Regions from separate parts of the Methylobacterium litchii genome, predicted to be linked through region 2. Evidence: predicted binding sites of a transcription regulator. Region 2 holds the regulator's gene; each other region holds the start of a gene.
The links. The regulator PhoB, encoded in region 2, activates phosphate uptake and scavenging genes when phosphate is short. The targets are predictions, from matches to a motif close to TGTCATNNANCTGTCAT.

Region 1: a site for PhoB is predicted at 3,553-3,569, ahead of AAHF99_RS15520 (inorganic phosphate transporter). Genes of this name have one in related genera too.
Region 3: a site for PhoB is predicted at 2,708-2,724, ahead of AAHF99_RS17385 (ceramide glucosyltransferase). Genes of this name have one in related genera too.

Annotation. Positions count from the first base shown of each region.
Region 1 covers NZ_JBBXMY010000008.1:31,518-38,464, reverse strand. Annotated here, with positions in the region: gene AAHF99_RS15530 (carbohydrate porin) at 1-826, shown strand, start outside; gene AAHF99_RS15525 (transporter) at 836-1,873, opposite strand; gene AAHF99_RS15520 (inorganic phosphate transporter) at 1,879-3,507, opposite strand; gene AAHF99_RS15515 (cobalamin B12-binding domain-containing protein) at 3,770-4,525, shown strand; gene AAHF99_RS15510 (DUF6894 family protein) at 4,601-4,846, shown strand; gene AAHF99_RS15505 (Crp/Fnr family transcriptional regulator) at 4,849-5,616, shown strand; gene AAHF99_RS15500 (HPP family protein) at 5,613-6,098, opposite strand; gene puhB (photosynthetic complex putative assembly protein PuhB) at 6,111-6,767, opposite strand; gene puhA (photosynthetic reaction center subunit H) at 6,764-6,947, opposite strand, start outside.
Region 2 covers NZ_JBBXMY010000012.1:49,273-56,219, forward strand. Annotated here, with positions in the region: gene pstA (phosphate ABC transporter permease PstA) at 1-9, shown strand, start outside; gene pstB (phosphate ABC transporter ATP-binding protein PstB) at 46-861, shown strand; gene phoU (phosphate signaling complex protein PhoU) at 893-1,606, shown strand; gene phoB (phosphate regulon transcriptional regulator PhoB) at 1,718-2,413, shown strand; gene AAHF99_RS19830 (protein-disulfide reductase DsbD family protein) at 2,418-4,550, opposite strand; gene AAHF99_RS19835 (aminopeptidase P family protein) at 4,624-6,450, opposite strand; gene AAHF99_RS19840 (50S ribosomal protein L11 methyltransferase) at 6,491-6,947, opposite strand, start outside.
Region 3 covers NZ_JBBXMY010000009.1:180,776-187,722, forward strand. Annotated here, with positions in the region: gene AAHF99_RS17360 (error-prone DNA polymerase) at 1-682, shown strand, start outside; gene AAHF99_RS17365 (hypothetical protein) at 685-861, opposite strand; gene AAHF99_RS17370 (hypothetical protein) at 986-1,435, shown strand; gene AAHF99_RS17375 (hypothetical protein) at 1,436-1,603, opposite strand; gene AAHF99_RS17380 (histone deacetylase family protein) at 1,753-2,661, opposite strand; gene AAHF99_RS17385 (ceramide glucosyltransferase) at 2,805-3,947, shown strand; gene AAHF99_RS17390 (hypothetical protein) at 3,958-4,440, opposite strand; gene AAHF99_RS17395 (hypothetical protein) at 4,623-5,126, opposite strand; gene AAHF99_RS17400 (chromosome partitioning protein ParA) at 5,123-6,823, opposite strand.

The DNA.
Region 1 (6,947 bases), on a different contig from region 2:
CGGCTGGCCCGAGATCATCGCGGCGAACATGGTGGATGGCGGCCCGGCCTATCCCCTCTCGGCACCGACCGTGCGCCTGAAATACGTGCCGACGCCGGAACTGTCCTTCCAAACGAGCCTGATCGACGGCACGCCGGGCGGCGGCGATCCGCGTTCGGGGATCGACCCGCAGCGCCGCAACCCGAACGGCCTCCGCTTCCCCGTCTCCGATCCGCCGCTCGTCATCGGGGAGGTCTCCTACGCCTACAACACCCGCCCCGGCGCCCAGGGTCGGCCGGGCACCGTGACGCTCGGAGGCTGGCACCGGTTCGGCCGCGTCGATGCCCTCACCCCCGATCCGGCGAGCGGCCTCTCTCGATGGGTCTCGGGGGATTCCGGTCTCTATGGGCTGATCGACCAGACGATCTATCAGGAGCCGGACGATCCCAACGACGGCGCCAGCGTCTTCCTGCGCGCCTCCGCCTCCCCCGGCGACCGCAACCTCGTGGACTTCTATCTCGACGCCGGCATCGCCTATCGCGGCCTGTTCCCCGGCCGGTCCGACGACACGCTGGGCCTCGCCGTCGGCGTCACGCGGATCTCCCGCGCCGCGCGGCGCCTCGACACGATCGCCGCGGTGCTGGGTGACGCGCCCACCCCCCGCCGCAGCGCCGAGACGCTGGTGGAGGCGACCTATCAGGCCGTGCTCGCCCCCGGCATCGCCCTGCAGCCGATCGTCCAATACGTCGTCCATCCGGGCGGCGGGATCGCCAACCCACGCGATGGGGACGGCAAGCGGGTGCGCAACGCGACGGTGTTCGGCCTGCGCTTCATCACCCGCTACTGAGCGGGCGGTTCAATCCCGCGGGGGGCGGATGCCGAGGCCGCGAATCACGCCGAAGGCCACGAGCGCGGAAAGGCCGGCGAAGGCCATCGCCACGAAGGAGCCTCCCTCGGCCTCTGTGAGCGGTAGGCTCTTGGTGTTCATGCCGAACAGACCCGTCACGAGGGTCGGGGGCAGGAACAGGGCGGTCATCACCGACAGGGTATAGAGCTGCCGGTTGGAGGCCTGCGCGAGGTAGGAGGACAGCTCCTCCTGCATCAGACGGCTGCGGTCGGCCAGCATCACCATGTCCCGGTCGAGGGCATCGAGGCGCTGCGCGATCCGCGCGGCCGCAGCGGTCGCGGCGGGCGGAACGTCCTCGTCGGCGGTTTCGAGGCGGTGGAAGACGGCCCGCAGGCCGAGCAATTGCCGGTGAAGCCGCACGGCATCCCGCCGGATCGGCCCGAGCCTCCGGCGCTCGCCGCGCACGCGCTCGTCGAGGATGTGATCCTCGATCTCGTCGAGTTCGTCCGCGAGGCGACTGCCCGTCCCGACCATGGCGGTGATGACGTGATCGACGATCCCCTCCAGCAGGTGGACCGGCGCGAGCATGCAATGCCCCTGGGTCGCCGCGTCCCGGGCGAGGTCCGGCCCGAGCACGGGATGGCGGCGGCCGCTGGCGAGGAGCCGCGGCCCCATCACGAAGTGCAGCCGCCCGCCCGCATCGACGGTGCGGCCTTCGCCGGCCTGGCGGACGAGATCGGCGACCACGCCGCCGATGTGACCGGCCTCGACGACGATGCGTTGGTGCGGATCGCTCGCGAAGGACGCAGCCGCGAGATGCGGCGGGCCGAGGCGCCCCACCGCGACCAGGGCCGGCAGGCGCGCGTCGTTCAGATTGAAGTGCAGCCAGGTGAAGCCTTCGCCGAAGCCTCCCGGATGGAGCGGCGGCGCGTCGCTGTCCACCGGGTGACCCCGGCCGGTCTCATCGAACCGCATCGCCCAGAGCAGCCCCGGCAGGGGCGGCTCGTCGCAGAGGCGGCGGGGATTCGTGCCGGCCAGGGCCTCCATGATCGTCAGAAGACGTGGCGGAGGATGAAGAACAGCGTGCCGGCGATCAGGATGGCGGCCGGCAGCGTCGTCACCCAGGCGAGCGCCATGTTGCGCACGGTGGCGATCTGCAACCCGGAGCCGTTGGCGGCCATCGTCCCCGCGACGCCCGAGGACAGGATGTGCGTGGTGGAGACCGGCAGGCCGTAGAGCTCGGCGAGCCCGATCGTGCCCGCCGCGACGATCTCGGCGGACGCGCCCTGCGCGTAGGTGAGATGGGTCTTGCCGATCCGCTCGCCGACGGTGACGACGATGCGCTTCCAGCCGACCATGGTGCCGAGGCCGAGAGCCAGGGCGACACAGACCTTCACCCAATCGGGGATGTAGCGCGTGCCGGCGTTGAGCAGGTCGGTGTAGCCCTTGAGGGTCTTGGTCTCGGCCTCCGAGAAGCTGGCGCCGGTCTTCGGCAGCAGGCGGATCGCGTCCGAGGCGAGGTACATGTCGTTGCGGACGTTGGAGGTCGCGGCCGCCGGGACCTGCCGGATCGAGCCGTAGCCCTGCACGGCCTTGGCGATGTCGGTGGAGAGGGCGGCCAGCGCGGCGTAGACCGGCGGCTTATCGAGTTCCTTCGCCTTCAGCGCGTCGCTGACGACCTTACGGGCCTGCGCCGCATCGGGCTGCGCCGCGCCGTTCGCCCGCGGCGCGAAGACGCCGCTCGCGGCCTGCGAGGATTGCACGAAGGCCGGCGTGGCGTCGGCGGTCATGGTGCGGTTCAGGGCGTAGGCGGTGGGGGCGGCGCCGATCAGGATCAGCATGATGAGCCCCATGCCCTTCTGCCCATCGTTGCCGCCGTGGAAGAAGGAGACCAGCGTGCAGGTCAGGATCAGCAGGCTACGGATCCACAGGGGCGGCGGGGCATCGCCCTTGGGGGCCTCGTAGAGGTCCTTGCGCCGCACCGTGAACTTCAGGGCCAGCAGCAGCAGCGCGGCCAGCACGAAGCCGCAGATCGGGCTGAAGGCGAGCGCCTTGAACACGCCGAACGCTTGGTTCCAATCGACGCCGGAGGTGCCGTCCTGCCCGCCCATGAGCTGGTTGGCGAGGCCGACGCCGAGCACCGAGCCGATCAGCGCGTGGGACGACGAGTTCGGCAGGCCGAGCGCCCAGGTGCCGAGGTTCCAGATGATCGCCGCGAGCAGCAGCGCGAAGATCATCGCGTAGCCCGCCCCCGAGCCGACCTGGAGGATCAGCTCCACCGGCAGCAGCGTGACGATGGCGTAAGCCACCGCACCGGAGGAGAGCATCACGCCGAGGAAGTTGAACGTCCCCGACCAGATCACCGCGACGAGGGGCGGCATGGAGTGGGTGTAGATGACCGTGGCCACCGCGTTGGCGGTGTCGTGGAAGCCGTTTACGAACTCGAAGCCGAGGGCGATCAGCAGGGCGAGGCCCAGCAGGGCGAAGGCGCCGTAGGCGAGCGGCGCCTCACCGACCGCGTTCATGTCGGTGATCAAGCTGACGACCGCGTAGACGAGGCCCGCCACGAGGACGAGCAGGAAGGCGATCACGCCCCCCGGATGCATGCCATGGTCGAGGCGAGGCTTGCCCGCAGGCGAATGTCCAACCGCTCCGGTCGGAGCAAGGGCGGCGTCGGCCATGGCAACCTCAAAAAATCACGGTTTTCGAGGGATTAAAGTCGGCTCGTGACGCTTGGGTGACGTGCTGTGGATGACGGGTCGATCGCTCACCACTGAGCCGTCCGAACCTGCGTGAGGGGAGCTTGATTTTTATCAATGCGCCTAATCCTAAGATCTGGCACTCATACTTCCCATGCATATGCCAGTTTTAGAAGATGATAGTCGGCGGCAAGGATTGTCTTCTAGATATGGCGCAGCAAGAGCATGCGAAGTTCGGGAAGAATTGCAGGGGTGGACGAAGCGCCCCGCCCACGCCCGCTCGACGGCAATCCTCTCGGGCCTCATGGACCGCGAGATCCTGCCGACGCTGCGCGGTCTCCATCGTGAACAACTCCAAGTCGCCGATCAGGATTCGCGCAAGCTGGCGAGGCTCCTGCTCGACGATCCCGCTCGGTTCCGGGCGGAGGTCACGCGGTGGGCGCTTCGTGGGACCCCTTGGCCCGTCCTCGCCGCGGAGATGCTGGCTCCGGTGGCGCGCGATCTCGGCGTGATGTGGGAGGAGGATCTCTGTGACTTCCTCGACGTGACGGAGGCGATGGGACGGCTCCAATCCGTCCTGCGGGATGCGATCGGCCCCCAGGTCGGGCGCGGCCGAGCACGGCCCGGCCGCAGCATCCTTCTCGCCGGGGCGCCGGGGGAAACCCACACCTACGGCCTCTGCCACGTCGCCGGGCTGCTCCGCGATGCGGGCTGGACGACGACGATCGCGGGAACCGGTGCCGATCCCCTGGCGGACCTCACAATGGCCCTCGCGACGGGCTGGTACGACGTCCTCGGGCTCTCCCTGGCCTGCGACGCCCATTCGCCCGCCCTGCGGCGGGCGATGCCGGTGATCCGCCGGGCCTCGCGCAATCCCGCGCTGCGCGTCGTCGTCGGAGGCGCCCTCGTCGCCCGGGGCGGCGCGGAGCCCGGCCTGTGGGGCGCCGATGCCTGCCTCACCGACCCTGCCCTGCTGTCGCCGGTGCAACCGGCCGCGTGAATGGCCCCGGCCGGCCTGCAACCATTCCGGTCATGCCCGGTTGGCCCGGACCTTCCCGCCCCCGAGACCGTCGCCTTGGCCCGCTACTTCTTCGAGATCGAGAACGGCGGCCTGCACCGGGACGATACCGGCGCGGAATGCCGTGACCTCGACGAGGTCCGGGCCATCGCCGTGCGGACGCTCACGGGCATCGCGGCGGAAGAGGCCATCCTCCACGACCAGCACACGATCGCGGTCGCCGTCCGCGATGCGGCCGGGACCTCCGTGCTCGATGTGATCCTGACCTTGACGGCCGCGTGGTCGCGCCGGGCCGAGGCATAGCCGTGGCGGGATCCCACCACCCCCAGACCCTGACGCCCCTCCTCCGCAAACTCGAGAGCGTCATCCGCCTCAACGACGAGGAGCGGCGGGCCGTGCTCGCCCTGCCGCACACGATCCGGCAGGTCGGCCCCCATGAGGACGTCGCCACGGTCGGGGAACGGCCCGCCCATTGCTGCCTCGTGCTGGAGGGCTGGGCCCATCGCTACGGCTACACCGTGGCGGGCGACCGCCAGATCCTGTCCTTCTATATCGCCGGGGATATCCCCGACCTGCAGCATCTCTACCTGCCGGTGATGGACCATTCCCTGGCGAGCCTCACCGCCTGCACCCTGGCCTTCATTCCCCACGAGGCGATGCGCGCCCTCGTCGTCGGCCGTCCGGGGGTCATGGCGGCGCTCTGGCGCGACACGCTGGTCGATGCCTCGGTCTACCGCGAGCGGATCATGACCCTCGGCCGCCGTCAGTCCCTGGGCCGGACGGCGCACCTGTTCTGCGAGATGTACATGCGCCAGCGCGCCGTAGGCCTCGCGGACAATCTGTGCTGTCCGCTGCCGCCGACGCAGGCGGAGCTCGCCGATGCCGTCGGCGTGACGGCGGTGCATTTCAACCGGTCGCTCCGGACGTTGCGGGCGCAGTGCCGCATCGTCCTCCAGGGCGGCCACCTGACCATCGGCGACTGGCCCGGCCTCGTGACCACGGCCGAGTTCGATCCCGTCTACCTGCATTTCGACGAGGATCGGCGCCGCTCCGGCGAACGGGCTTCGGCTTAGCGGCGAAGCATCAGGGAGAGCCGACGCGCGCCCTCCCCCAGGGCGGTCACCAGCAGCACGGCCGTCGTCAGGCGCAATGCCCCGGCCAGGGTGGCGGCCTCGGAGCCGAGGGTGAGGATCAGCGCCGTCGCGCCGCCGGCCGGGTTGACCGCACCGAGGAGGGCCTGCAGCAGCAGGGTCCCCGCCACGGCGATCATCGTCGCGGCCACCCGCCCGACCGTCAGGGGGTGGGTCCCGCTGAAGCTCGGGTCATGCGCGGCCCCGAGCGCGTAGAGCGCCGCGAAACCGCAGGCGACGCCGCAGAGCTGGCCGACGACCGTGTTCCAGGCTCGCGCGCTCGGTAGGTCCGGCAGGTGGACCTGCAGGAGGATCGCGGCCCCGAGGCTCGGCACCAGCAGGGGCTCACCCACGGCGAGGGAGACGGCGCCGACGAGCCCGAGCACCAGCGCCGCCAGGAGCGCCTGGAGGAGGTCCGTCGTCATGGCTGCTTCCCGTCAGGCCGCCGTCGCGTGCGGCGTCGCCCTGGGTCGGATGTCCTGCCCGGTCAGGGCGGGCGCGGGGTCGTCGAGGCGCCGGGCGAGGCGGATCCCGAGGAGCGCGGCGTCCCGAAGGCCACGCAGCATCGGTACCGGCGCGGACGGGCTCAGGCCGCGGACATGCGGCCAGAGCTTGCTGTACCCGACCCCGCCCCCGTCCCGCACGGCCAGGGCCACGTCCCCGGTCCCGTCGCCGTGGATCCGCACGGCGACGCTGCGGATGGCCCGGAGGGGGATGTCGACCGTGCCTTGGAGGGCGATGCCGTGGCGGATCACGACGCGCAGGCTCGTGACGGTGTAGGTCGTGCTGCGGGCGAGCGCCCAGGCGAGGTAGGCGAGGATCCCCATGAGGGCCGCGCCCTGACCTAGCAGCACGGCCGTGTCGAACACCTCCTCGGGGCGCAGGCCCCGGAGAGCGACGATCAGCGCGAGTTTCCACCCGAGCAGGAGGGCGAAGTAGGCGGCGAGCCAGCGCCCCTTCAGGAGGTGGCGGCGCAGGGCCGACGCCTCCGGGCGGCCCTGCCACAGGATCTGCTCGCCGGGCTCCAGGCGGACGCCCACGGGGCGCGGGGGAGCGCTGGGGGAAGTGGCGCGGTGTGCCGTGCGCATCGTCATGCCCTGGTTTTCCGGCCGAGCCCGTCGCGGGCGTCCGCCCCGCCGCCGAACGCGCCCCGGCGCACGCCCTCGGCGAACATCTTGCCCCCGGCGAAGTAGGCGCTGATCCGATCCTCCTCCCGGGCGGTGATCCGGTCGGGATCCTTCAGTTCGGGAATCGCCGCGAACTGCTCGGCGAAG
Region 2 (6,947 bases):
GCCCGCTGAGGGCGTGACGTCCGAACCCATCACGAGGACATGACGATGAACGCCGCCTCCGCGCTGCCGACCGGGGACCTCAGCCGTGGCAACGCCGCCACCGACCGGGCCGTCCGCATCGCCGTCAAGAACCTCAACTTCTATTATGGGTCGTTCCACGGCCTGAAGAGCGTCAACCTCAACTTCTACGACCGGAAGGTCACGGCGCTGATCGGCCCCTCGGGCTGCGGGAAGTCGACCCTGCTGCGCTGCTTCAACCGCATCTACAGCCTCTACCCGGAGCAGCGCGCCGAGGGTGAGATCCTCCTCGACGGGCGCAACGTTCTCGATTCGAACGTCGACCTGAACGAGTTGCGCTCGCGCATCGGCATGGTGTTCCAGAAGCCGACGCCCTTCCCGATGTCGATCTACGACAACGTCGCCTTCGGCCTGCGCCTCTACGAGAAGCTGCCCAAGGCGGACCTCGACGTCCGCGTCGAGGAATCGCTGCGCAAGTCCGCCCTGTGGGACGAGGTGAAGGACAAGCTCAAGCAGCCCGGCACCGGCCTCTCCGGCGGCCAGCAGCAGCGCCTCTGCATCGCCCGCACCGTGGCCCAGAAGCCAGAGGTGATCCTGTTCGACGAGCCGACCTCGGCCCTCGACCCGATCTCCACGGGCCGCATCGAGGAGCTGATGGAGCAGCTGCGCGACGAGTTCACCATCGTGATCGTCACGCACAACATGCAGCAGGCCGCCCGCATCTCGCAGTACACGGCGTTCATGTATCTCGGCGAGCTGGTCGAGTTCGGCCAGACCGACAAGATCTTCATGAACCCGAACGAGCGCAAGACGCAGGACTACATCACCGGCCGCTTCGGCTGAGCCACCGACCACGAACCGCAGAGGTCTCGCCATGCCCGGCCACATCGTCACGTCCTACGACACGGACTTGGAAGACCTGCGCCGCTCGATCTCCGAGATGGGCGGCGTCGCGGAGAAGATGACCGGCGAGGCGACCCTCGCCCTCGCCCGGCAGGACGAGGCCCTGGCCCAGACCGTCATCATCGCCGACAAGCGCCTCGACACGCTCCAGCGCGAGATCGAGGAGAAGGCCGTCCTTCTCATCGCCCGGCGCCAGCCGCTCGCGGTGGACCTGCGCGAGACCATCTCCGCGATCCGCGTCTCCGGCGATCTGGAGCGGATCGGCGACCTCGCCAAGAACGTCGCCAAGCGCGTCACGGCCATCGCCGACCAATCGCCGGCGCAGAAGATCGTGCTCGGCGTGCGCCACATGAGCGACCTCGCCGAGGGGCAGCTCAAGGACGTGCTCGACGCCTATGCCAGCCGCGACACCAAGGCGGCGCATGACGTGTGGGAGCGCGACGGCGAGATCGACGCCCTCTACAATTCGCTGTTCCGCGAACTCCTGACCTACATGATGGAAGACCCGCGCAACATCTCGTTCTGCACACACCTGCTGTTCTGCGCCAAGAACGTCGAGCGGATCGGCGATCACACCACCAACATCGCCGAGACGATCCATTACCTCGCCACGGGCGAGATCTTCATGGGCGACCGGCCGAAGAACGACGCCTCGAACTACGCGACCGTCACCCCCGGCGCGTGAACCATCGCCGTCATCGCCTCCCCGGCGGTGACGGCTTCGGCGTATCAGTGTTGCCCGCCACCCTCGGTCGAGCCCGGCCGGGGGGAACGGGCGTGGAATGGACTCCCGAGCATGCGTGTCCTGATCGTCGAGGACGAAGAGGCGCTCACCACCCTCCTGCGGTACAACCTCGAAGCGGAGGGCTTCAGCGTCGATGCCGCCGCGCGCGGGGACGACGCGGAACTGCTCCTCGCCGAGCGCACCCCGGACCTCGTCCTTCTGGATTGGATGCTGCCGGGCCTGTCCGGCATCGAACTGTGCCGCCGCATCCGCGCCCGCCGCGAGACCGAGCGCATGCCGGTCATCATGCTCACCGCCCGGGGCGAGGAGGGGGACCGCGTGCGCGGCCTAGGCACGGGGGCGGACGACTACATCGTCAAGCCGTTCTCCGTGCCGGAACTGCTCGCCCGCGTCCGCGCGCTGCTGCGCCGGGCCAAGCCCGCCCATGTGGCCGACCGGCTGGCGGCAGGGGACATCGAGCTCGACCGCACCGGCCACCGGGTCCGGCGCGGCGGCCAGGAGCTGCATCTCGGGCCGACCGAGTTCCGCCTGCTGGAATTCCTGATGCTCAGCCCCGGCCGGGTCTTCTCCCGCGAGCAATTGCTCGACGGGGTCTGGGGGCACGACGTCTACATCGACGAGCGCACCGTGGACGTGCATGTCGGCCGCCTGCGCAAGGCGCTGAACGGCCCGCGTCAGGCTGATCCGATCCGCACCGTGCGCGGCTCGGGCTACGCCTTCGACGAGACCTTCTCGCTGGAGCCGTGAGAGGTCAGCGCGCCTCGGCCGTGCGGTCGGGGATCGCGGCCAGCGCCTCCAGCACCGTGCCCTCGGTGAGGATCTGCGGCAGGATCGTGGGGTCGCCGCCGCCCGCGTAGAGCAGGTAGAGCGGCACGCCGCTGCGCCCGTGTCGCTCCAGCAGGCGGGTGATCTCGGGGTTCTGGTTGGTCCAGTCGCCCTTCAGGTAGGTCACGCCCTTCGCCCGCATCGCCGCCTGCACGGACGGCCGCGACAGCGAGGTGGTCTCGTTGACGGCGCAGGTGATGCACCACGCCGCCGTCAGGTTCACGAAGACCGGCCGGCGCGCATCCCGCAGGGTGTCGAGGCGGGCTTGGCTGTAGGGCTCGGTGCCCTCGGCGGCGGCCTGCGCCGCCGGCATGGCCCGCTGCTGCGCCAGCCCGAAGCCGAGCGTCACCACGGCGATGATCGCGAGACCCGCGAGGCCCTGGAAGATGCGTTCCCCGAGGGCCGTCGCGCCCCGGCTGCGCTCCCAGGCCCAGGCGGCGAAGCCCACCAGCACCACGCCGATCAGGGCCGCGAACAGCCCCCGCGCATCAACCTGCTGCGCCAGCACCCAGATCAGCCACGCCGCCGTGGCGTAGACCGGGAAGGCCAGGGCCTGCTTCAGCGTCTCCATCCACGCGCCGGGGCGCGGCAGCACCCGCACGGCGCCGGGCCACAGGGTGAGGGCCAGGAAGGGCAGGGAGAGGCCGAGCCCCAGGGCCGCGAACACGGCCAGCGCTATGGCCGGCCCCTGCGTCAGGGCGAAACCCACCGCCGCGCCCATGAACGGCGCGGTGCAGGGGGTGGCGACGAGGGTCGCGAGGACGCCCGTGAAGAACGAGCCCGGCAGCCCCGAACGCCGCGCGAGGCCGTCGCCGAGGCCGGCGAAGCGTCCGCCGAGGCTGAACACCCCCGACAGGCTCAGGCCCACCGCGACGAGGAGATAGGCGAGCCCCGCCACGACCGGCGGCGATTGCAATTGGAAGCCCCAGCCGAGGCTCGCCCCGCCGCCCTTCAGGGCGATCAGCAGGCCGGCGAGGGCGAGGAAGCTCGCCAGCACGCCGGCCGTGTAGGCGAGGCCGTGCAGGCGCACGCGGGTCCGGCTCTCGCCCGATTGGCGCACGAGGCCGAGCACCTTGATCGAAAGCACGGGGAAGACGCAGGGCATCAGGTTGAGGATCAGCCCCCCGAGCAGGGCGAGGCCGATGGCGGCGAGCAGGGTCGGCTGGTCCGCCGCCGGGACGGGCAGGGCGCCGGCCGCCGCCGGGGGGGCGACGGCGGCGGAGGGCACCTGCGCCGGCTCGTCGCCATAGGCGAAGGCGAGGCGGACTAGGCCGTTGCCAGTGTCCTCCTCCACCGTCAGCACGCCGGGCAGGGAGAGGGGGAAGGTCTTGTCGTCGCCCCGTGTCAGGCTCAGGTGCAAGCCCTGGTCATCAACGCTGAGAGTTTGCTCGGCGGCGTTCTCGAGGGCGGTCTCGCCATAGGGGAAATAGGCGGCCGACTTGATCGAGTCCGCCCGCAGGCCGCTCGTGGCGAAGTCCAGGCGGATGCGGTCGCCCTCGCGGGACAGGCGCATCGGCCAGACCGGGGCGACGGGGAGCGCCGCCCGCGCGCGGGTGAACAGGGCGGCGTTGGCGGGGTCCGGCGTCGGCTTGCCCACGGGGAGGGTCAGGGCGAGGTCGGCCGCGCCCGGCACGCATTCGGTCTCGCAGACGAGGTAGGTGAGCTTGCCGGCGATCCGCACCGGCTCGGCCGGGTCGAGGCTCGGCGGCGGCGTGACGGGGACGAGGAGCGTCACCTCGTCCTCGTAGCCGTAGTTCATCAGCGTCGCGATGGGGATGCGGTGCGGCGCCGGCCAGCGGATCGCCCCCGTGCCGAAGCCGGCGGGCAGCGTCCACGTCACCTCCGGCGGCAGGCCGGAATCGCCGGGGTTGCGCCAGTAGACGTGCCAGCCGCGCTTGAGCTTCATGTGCACGGCAAGCGTGAAGGGCGTGCCGCCCGCCACCGCCGAAGGCTCGGCCACGAGGCTCGCCCGCACGAGGTCCGCCGGCACGCGGAAACCCTGCGCCAAAGCGGGGCCGCAACCGAGGCAGGCGAGGATCAGGAGAAGGCGGGCGATCATGCGGGACTCTTCGCGCCGGGCGGCGGAGGGTTTCTCGGCCTCCGCACCGGCTTAATTGGGGCAGGGGCGGGCCTTACGCCCCGAGGGGTTCCGTCGCGGCCTCCAGCCAGCCCCGCGTCGGCGCGTCGAGGAGCGGCGACAGGGCCGCGCGCACGCGGGCGTGGTAGGCGTCGATCCAGGCGCGCTCGCCCGGTTCCAGCAGGGACGTGTCGATGAGGCGTCGGTCGTAGGGCGCAAGCGTCAGGGTCTCGAAGCCGAGCACCGGCCGCTCGCCGCCCGGCACCGCGCGGGGCTCCACGAGGACGAGGTTCTCGATGCGGACGCCGTAGCGCCCGGCGGCGTAATAGCCCGGCTCGTTCGAGAGGATCATGCCGGGCTCCAGGGCCACGGTGCCGGTCTTGGCGATGCGCTGCGGCCCCTCGTGCACCGAGAGGAAGGCGCCGACCCCGTGGCCGGTACCGTGGTCGAAATCGAGCCCGGCCCGCCACAGGGGCAGGCGGGCGAAGCCGTCGATCTGCGCGCCGTTCGTGCCCTTGGGGAACACGGCGCGGGAGATGGCGACGTGGCCCTGCAGCACCCGCGTGAAGCGGTCGCGCATCTCCGCCGTGGGCTCACCGATGGCGAGGGTGCGGGTGATGTCGGTGGTGCCGTCGGGGTATTGCGCGCCGGAATCCACGAGGAACAATTCGCCCAGACGCACCGCCCGGTCGGTCTCCCGCGTCACCCGGTAATGGACGATGGCGCCGTTCGCGCCGGAGCCGGAGATGGTCGGAAAGGAGACGTCGCGCAGGTCGCCGCCCTCGGCGCGGAAATTTTCCAGCGCCTCGACGGCGGCGATCTCGGTGAGGTCGCCCCGCGCCGCCGCGCCGTCGAGCCACGCGAGGAAGCGCACCACGCTCGCCCCGTCGCGGCGGTGGGCCTCGCGGGTGCCGGCGATCTCGGCCACGTTCTTCACCGCCTTCATCGCGGTGATCGGGTCCTTCCCGACATCGACCGTGCCGCCGGCCGATTCCACGCGCTCCTTGAGGGCGACGGCGCCCGTGGCTCCGTCGAGGCGCACGCGGGCCCCGGACAGGGCGGCGATGCCCTCGTCGAGGTCGAGGCGCGCGCCGATCTCCGCGATGGGGTCGAGCGCCGCGCGCAACGCCGGGTCGATGTCGCCGGAGACGAGGTAGAGCCGCGCCCGGCCCTCGCGGGGCAGGATCGCGTAGCCGAGCGCCAGGGGCGTATGGCCGACGTCGCCGCCGCGCAGGTTGAACGCCCAGGCGAGGTTGTGCGGGTCCGAGATCACCAGCGCGTCGCAGGAATCGGCGACGAGCGCCGCGCGCACCCGGCCGAGCTTGTCGGACGCCGCCTCGCCCGCGAGGGATTCAGGCTGCGCCACGACCCGGCCGGAGGGGGGCTTCGGTCGCCCGGCCCAGCAGGAATCGACCGGGTTCTCCGGCAGCGCCCGGAGCGAACCGCCGGCCTTGGCCACCGCCCGTTCGAGCCGCGCGATCCCGTCCGGCGTGTGCAGCCAGGGGTCGTAGGCGAGCACCCGGTCGCGGCCGAGATGCTCGCCGATCCAGGCCTCCGCGCTGGTCTCGGCCAGGGGCACCACGCTCACCACGCCGGTATCGACCTGCGCGGGCGCCTGCAGGGTGTAGCGCCCGTCCACGACGAGGGCGGCGGCGTCGGTGAGGATCACGGCGGTGCCGGCCGAGCCGGTGAAGCCGGTGAGCCACGCGAGGCGTTCCGCATCGGCGGGGACGTATTCCGACTGGTGCTCGTCGGCGCGGGGCACCACGAACCCGTCGACCCCCGCTTCGCGCAGCGCGGCGCGCAGGGCCGCGATCCGCTCCGGCCCCTTGCGGTGGCCGGGATCGTCGAAGGTCTGGAAGCGGCGGCGGGACTCGGTCATGCGCGGAGCCTATCGCCCGCGAGGCTCGGCCCGCAACGGGTCACGGCGTCCGGACAGAGTTCGTCCGATGGCGCGGCGCGGCGCCGCCCCGGCGCAGGACGAGGTGGACCCAGCCCTCGATCACGCCGCGCTTGGACAGCGCGAAGCCCTGGTGGCGATAGGCCGAGAGGACGCTCGGCACGTCGCGCTCGATCAGGCCCGACAGGACCAGCGTGCCCCCCGGCGCCACCACGCGGGCGAGGCTCGGGGCGAGGAGCCGCAGGGGCCGCGCAAGGATGTTGGCGAAGACGAGATCGAAATGCCGGTCGCGCGCCGCCATGCGGTGGCGGGTGCCGCCGGCATGGTAGAGCTTCAGCCACGGGCCGAGGCCGTTGAGGCGGGCATTCTCCCGCGCGGTGGTCACGGCCTCGCCGTCGAGGTCGCCCGCCACGACCGGGCGGCGCAAGTCCTTGGCGGCGGCGAAGGCCAGGATGCCCGTGCCGGTGCCGACATCGAGG
Region 3 (6,947 bases), on a different contig from region 2:
GGCACTCGGGCTCTCGCGGCGGGATGCGCTCTGGGCCGTGCGGGCCCTGGAAGGGTTGTCGCGCCGGGCCTCGGCGGCGCATGCGGAGAATGGGCGCCGGGCCGAATTGCTGGACGCGCCGCTGCCGCTCTTCGCGTGGCACGCCGATGACGGCCTGTTCCGGCACGAGCCGGAGGCGGACCTGCCGGCGATGGCACCCTCGGAGACCGTCGCCGACGATTACGCCACGACAAGCCTGTCCCTGCGCGGCCATCCGGTGGCGTTCTTCCGGGAGCGTCTGGGGCGGATCGGTGCCATCACCGCCCGCGCCCATCTCGACCCCGCCCTGCCCCAGGGAACGCGGGCGATGGTGGCGGGAATCGTGCTGGTGCGTCAGCGGCCGGGCACGGCGAAGGGCGTGGTCTTCCTCACCATCGAGGACGAAACCGGCATCGCCAACATCATCGTATGGAAGAAGGTGTTCGAGGCGAACCGCCGGATCGCCATGCAGGGGCGGTTCCTGGCGGTTCGGGGTCGGGTCCAGCGGGCCGGAGAGGTGGTCCACCTCGTCGCCGAGGGGTTTCGAGACCTCACCGAGTCCCTGCGGGACCTGCGGGAAGCTGGGCTGGCTCTACCGGCGGAGACCACCGATTTCGGGGCGCCGACACACAGGCACCCCTACCGCAGCCGAGACTTCCATTGACATCAACGCTGGGCCGCCTCGTCCAAGCGGATCGTCGGGAGCATTGCGAGGGCCTTCGCGGTGATCCGCTCGAGATGCTCGCCCTTGAGACCCTTCTCGGCTCCGAGCTTCTTGATGCGCTCGCGGTGCTGCGCGAGGGTGAGCCCGTAATACGTCTGTTCGGTGGTCTGCTCGGCCATATATCACTCCTGTGGCGGGAGGGGTGATTTGGCAAAAGAACCCCAGTGTTTCAAGGGTCTGGTGGCTACCGCGAGCCACCGACAGCCCCTGTTTCCTGTGCCAGATTGAAGGGACCAACACCCTATGCCGCGCCTGCCCATCATCCTCGCCGCCTGCCTCGCCCTGGCGCCCCTCGCGGCCCATGCCGACGAGTGCGACGACCTCACCCGACAGATCGCGGGCGCGATCGGCGGCAAGGTCGGCAAGCGCTCCGGCCCGAGCATCGACATCCGCCTGCCGGGGCCGAACCGGTTCGACGTGACCTGCCGGGCCGAGCCCATCGTGCAGGCGATCTCGGCCGAGCCGCAGCCCTCGGCCACGTTCTTCCGCGACCTCTCGACGGCGTCCGAAATCCTGACCGGGGAATCGGCCTCGACGGTGGAGCCGATCATCGCGAAGGCCTACCGCACCGCCGTCTCGGACGGGCGCAAATCCTTCATCCAGCAGAACGGCTGGTCCGCGAGCTGCTACGCCGACCCGACGAGCAGCACCATGCGGACCCTCTGCTCGGTGGGCCGCATCCCGCCGGGCTGATCAGCGCGCGTGCGGAATTGTCCCCGTCACGATGGGCTCGACCAGGGCGGCGTCCCGCGCGGGCGACGCTTTCTGCCGGTCGAGCTTGTCCGCCGAGATGAGGGCGGCTGCGATCAGCGCCGCGACCGCAAGTGTCGCTTTGATCGCTTCCCAGCTCCGCGCGAACATGGTCGAACCTCGACGGCGCCCCGGTTGATCGCACCCGGGCCGTCCATCGGCACCGGGCGTCGTAACCGTGATCCTCGGGTCCGCACCTTCTCAAAACCTTACGACGGAACGATTTCACCGCATTGCACAAGCCCCGTGGCCGGGAAGCCTCAGCCCAGTTCCGCCTCGGCCGCCAGCGCTTCGAAGACCAGGGCGTGCCGCCCAGCCAGGGCCTCGACATCGGTGGAGTAGCCGCCGCCGATCACCCCCACGATGGGGATGCCCCTCACCCGCGCCGAGCGGACCACGAAACGGTCACGCGCCCGCAAGCCCTCGTTCGACAGGTTCAGCCGACCGAGCCGGTCGTCCCGGTGCGGGTCCACCCCGGCATTGTAGAAGACGATGTCCGGTTGGAACGCGTCGAGCAGCGGCGGCAGGCGTGCGTCCAGCACCGCGAGATACGCGGCATCGTCCAGCCCATCAGGCAAGCCGATATCCAGATCGCCCGGGATCTTCTGCGACGGGTAGTTCCGCTCGCAATGGATCGACAGGGTGAACAGGTCGGGCTCGCGGCTCAGGCAATCGGCGGTGCCGTCGCCCTGATGGACGTCGAGATCGACCACCATCGCCCGGCCGATCAGACCCTCCTCCCGCAGGGTGAGCGCCGCCACGGCCACGTCGTTCAGGACACAGAAGCCCGCGCCCTGCGCCCGCCGGGCATGGTGGCTTCCGCCGGCCGCGCTTCCCGCGAACCCATGCTGGAGCGCCAGACGGCCCGCCAGCACCGTGCCGCCGACACTCGCCCGCGAGCGGCGGACCAGCGCCTCGCTCACCGGCAAACCGATCTCCCGCTCGATGGCCCTCGGCACGTCGCAGGCGAGGATGGACGCGACATAGGCCGGGTCGTGCGTCCGTTCGAGCATGGCCGCACTCGCCGGTTCGGGCTCGACGAACCCATCGGGCACGAGCCCAAGCCCCCTCAGCGCCTCCGCGAGGAGCCCGTATTTGCGCATGGGAAACCGGTGGCCTTCGGGAAGCGGGGCTTCGTAGGCCGGATGGAAGCAGATGGGGGGTCGCATGCCTCTCGCAACGTGCCGAAGGGGGACGCCGGAGGGAGCTGCACCGCGTCACACAACTGATATGCTGCGGCTGTTAGCCGGACGCCACGGGCGCAGGTGCGCTCCCACGACGCGCCCGGCTCGGCGCCCGACGGCTCTCCCGCATGATCAGCGCGCTGGACGGCGTCTTTCTCGCGCTCGCGGCCTGCCTCGCGATGGCTCTGGTGAACCTCGCGAGCCTCGCCCTGGCCGGCTTCCGCCTCATGCGCCGCATGCCTCGCTCAATCTTCCCCGACGGTGCGGCGGTGTCCCTTGTCCGGCCGGTTTGCGGGCTGGAGCGGTTCAGCGAGGAGACGCTGGAGAGCGGCTTCCGGCTCGCCTACCGAGACTACGAACTGATCTTCTGCGTCGCCGACGCGGGCGATCCCGTCCTGCCCCTGGTACGGCGGCTGATGGCCCGGCATCCGCGGATCCGCTCGCGGATCATCGTCGGCGAGGAGCGGGTCAGCGACAATCCCAAGCTCAACAATTGCGTGCGCGGCTGGGACGCGGCCGAGCACGAGTGGATCGTGCTGGCCGATTCCAACGTGATGATGCCGCCCGATTATCTGCAGACTTTGCAGGCTGCATGGCGGCCGAACACCGGCCTCGTCTGCGCGACGCCCATCGGCGCCCGGCCGGATGGGTTCTGGGCCCTGGTGGAATGCGCTTTCCTGAACACCCTCCAGGCGCGCTGGCAATATGCCGGCGAAGCGGTGGGTCTCGGCTTCGCCCAGGGCAAGAGCATGCTCTGGCACCGTCCCTTCCTCGATAGCGTGGGGGGCATCCGCGCCCTCGCCGCCGAGATCGCGGAGGATGCCGCCGCCACGAAGATCGTGCGGGCGGCCGGGCGTCGGGTGAACCTCGTCGCGTCGCCGTTCTCGCAGCCCCTGGGCCAGCGCAGCTTCGCCGAGATCTGGTCCCGCCAGATCCGCTGGGCGCGTTTGCGCCGGGTGACGTTCCCGCTATTCTTCGCCCCGGAAATCGCCAGCGGGATGCTCGTGCCATGCCTGCTGGCCGCGCTCTACGCCCATTCGGCGGAGGCTACCCTCGGCCTCGGCGCGCTCGTCGCCCTGACCTATGCCGGCGAATACGCCCTCGCCATCCGGGCGGGGTGGTTGCGCTCGCCCGCCCTGATCGCGGCCTTCATTGCCCGCGACCTGCTCATTCCCTTCGTCTGGACCCGCGCCTGGATGCGCAGTGGCGTCGTCTGGCGCGGCAATGCCATGGCCATCGAGACGAAGCCGGGGCGGATCCGGACCGCCTGAGGCGCGCGACCTACGGGAAGTTCAGGTTGGAGCGCACCGCCTCGGAGATGCGGTTCAGCCAATCCTCGGCTTCGCGGGCGCGGTCTTCGGCCGCCTGCAGCTTGTCTTCAAGGGTCTTCACCACATTGGTCGCCCGGTGCTGAACGTCCTGCAGCATCCGCTCGGCCGCCAGCGCGCGGGCATTGGCGGCGGCGATCTCGTCCTGCATGTTCGCGAAGATCTTCTGGGCCTGCATCTCCTGCTGATGCCGGCTCGCCTCGATCTCCTGGATATACTCCGCCGCGTCCTGGATGCGCTCGCAGACGGCCGCCCATTCCTCCTGGCCGAACCGCTTGATCGGCTTCGGCAGGTCGGAGCCCGACTTGGCGATCTCGCCGCCGCGCTCGATCGGGCTGAGCGCCTTCAATTCCTTGCGCATGGTCGGCGTCATCATGAGCGGCGCGGTATCCAGCGTCCTGTCCCGCGTCTCGACCACCCGGTTGCCCTCAGCCATCGCTCCGCCCCGTTAAAGATCGCAACGCCGCTCACGGTGAGACCGGGCGCCGAGACGGCCGGTCCCCTCAGCCTGATTCCGACAGGGCCACCGCGCGGTTCAGAGACCGTGGGGTGCCCGAACGGATACCTTCACGGCGCCCCCCGGCGCCGGACCCGCCACGACCTGCGCGCGGGTGAACTTCAGTGCGACTCGCCCTCACCGGGGTGGAGCGGGCGGCGGAAGCTGGTGATGATCGTGTCGTGCAGGCGCGAGAGCCACGTCTCCGCATCGTTGGCACGGACCTCGGCGGCGCGGGCGCGCTCCTCTGACTTGATCAGCCGGCGCTCCAACGCGGCGACCTGAAGTTCGAGGGCCTTCACCTGCTCGGCCGCGCGGCCGGACACCTGATGAAGCTGCTGCTCCAACTCGGAGGCGCGCTCCTCGGAGAAGCGGATCGCCTCGCTCGCTTCCTTGATGAGGTCGATGGCCGACTTGAAGTCGCGGACGGGGCCACCCTCGCTCGGCTGCGGCTGCGACGGGAAGAACGAGACGTTGCCCGGCAGCGGCACCGGCTCGAAGTTCTGCACGGCTTCGGCCGCAGCGGCGGCAGCGGCGGCATGAGCCTTGAGCGCGGCATAGGCCGCCGCATCGGCGTCGTCCTCGATGGGCATGCGAACCTGTTCCATCATGGTGACTTCACTCACGCATTCATGTCGTTATTGGGCTTCGTGTCACGTCCCTCGCGCTCCGGCGGCGCGAACGGGGTGACATTACTTTCCTCGGCGCGCTCTGTCCGCGCCTCGGGCATCGAGAGCCCGAGCAGCGTGGCCGGATCGACCCCGTGGAGGTTGCGGACGGCGCGCTTCAGGCCCTCATGCTGCTTCTGCAACGAGGCGCGGGTCTCGCGGGCGATGTCGAGGGCGCCCTGCGCGAGGGCCCGCTCGGAGCGCTCGTTCTGTAGCTCCTCGACCAGACGCCGGTTGGCGGCCTGCAATTCGGCCTTCTCGGCCTCGTGCCGGCGGCCCAGCTGCTCCATCCGGTCGGCCAGGGCGGCGACGCGGGTCTGCGACTGGTCCATGGCGGCTTCCTTGGCCGCCAGCGCCTTTGTGAGCATGTCGGCGCGGCTATCCGCCTCCGCGCGCAGGCGCTGGATCTCGGAGACGCGCTCCGTCTGCCGCTGAAGCTCGGCCTGCAAGCCTTCCAGGCGCCGGTCGAGGGTCGTCCGCTCGATCTGAAGCTCCTTCAGCGTCCGGTCGGCGGTGCGAGCATTCTCCTCGCGCTCGCGCAGCTGGCTGCGCACCTGGGCGAGGAGCTGTTCCAAAGTCGCGGCCCGGCCGAGGGACGCGTCCAGCTTCATGGCGAGGTTCGCGCGGTCGGCGCGGATCGCCGCCATCTCGGTCTCGAACTGGCCCTCGGCCCGCTCGCGCGTGGCGATCTCGGAGCTGAGTTGCGTTTCGAGATCGCGGGCACGCTGGCGCAGCACCTCGATCTGCTGGGTCAGCTCGACCACCCGCGCCTCAGCCTCGGACAGGCGCACCGCCTGCTCGCCAGCCAGAGCCTGCAGACGCCGTGCGTCCTGCTCGCTCAGGGACAGGCGCTCGCCCAGGTCGTTCAACTCGCGCTCGGCGCGGGTCATCGCCTGGTCGGCGGCCTGCGCCTCGATGCGCAGCGACTTGTTCTCGCCGGTCAGCGCGCGGACCTGTTCGGTCTCTGCGAAGAGCTGGCGCTCCATGTTCTCGACCGCGACCGTCCGGTCGCGGACGCGCACCCGCAACTCCTCGTTCTCTGCGTCGCGCTCGCGCAACTGCGTTTCGAGGCGTTGCAACTCGGTCGACACCGCCGCGAGTTCGTTGGACGAGGACGCGGCCCGGCCGTTCACCTCGTTCAATTCGCGGTGCAGGTTGCGCATGTGCTCCTGCTCGCGGGCGAGCAGGACTTCGAGTTCGGCGATCTTGATCTTCGCCTGCGGAAGCTCGTCCGCGACGCCGGCCAGGGGCTCGAGGATCTGCGCGAAATCCGCCTGAAGGGTCTTCAGGTCGTCCAGCCGCTCCATCATCTGGCTGATGCGCACGCGCACCATCTCGTTGCGCTGGCCGATGGCGTCGAACGCGCTGTAGGGATGCGCCGCCGGCGCCTCCTGCTGCTGGCGCGGCTGCTCGCGCGGCGCCTGGCGCATCTCCTCATACTCGTCAGGGTCGCGCTCGCGCGGCGGGGCGGGCTGCTGCTGACGCGGCGGCGGCTGCTGCGGCTGGCGCTGCTGCGGCGGAGGCTGCTGGCGCTTCGGCTCCGGCCTCAGGGACTCAAGTTCCAGTTCCGGCAGCCACGCGGAGTCCGAGTTCCGCGACGAATCCGACGATCCCGATCCCTGCCCCAGCAGGCGTTTGATCGGCATCCATGCCATTGCCCGATCTCCTCCGCGCTCAGCCACAACCCGGCCACCCCTCGTATCGCGCGGTTGAGAGACCCTATTGATTTACAGGCATCAAGACCAGAGCGGCACCGCCCGCCGTGAACAGCCCCAGGGG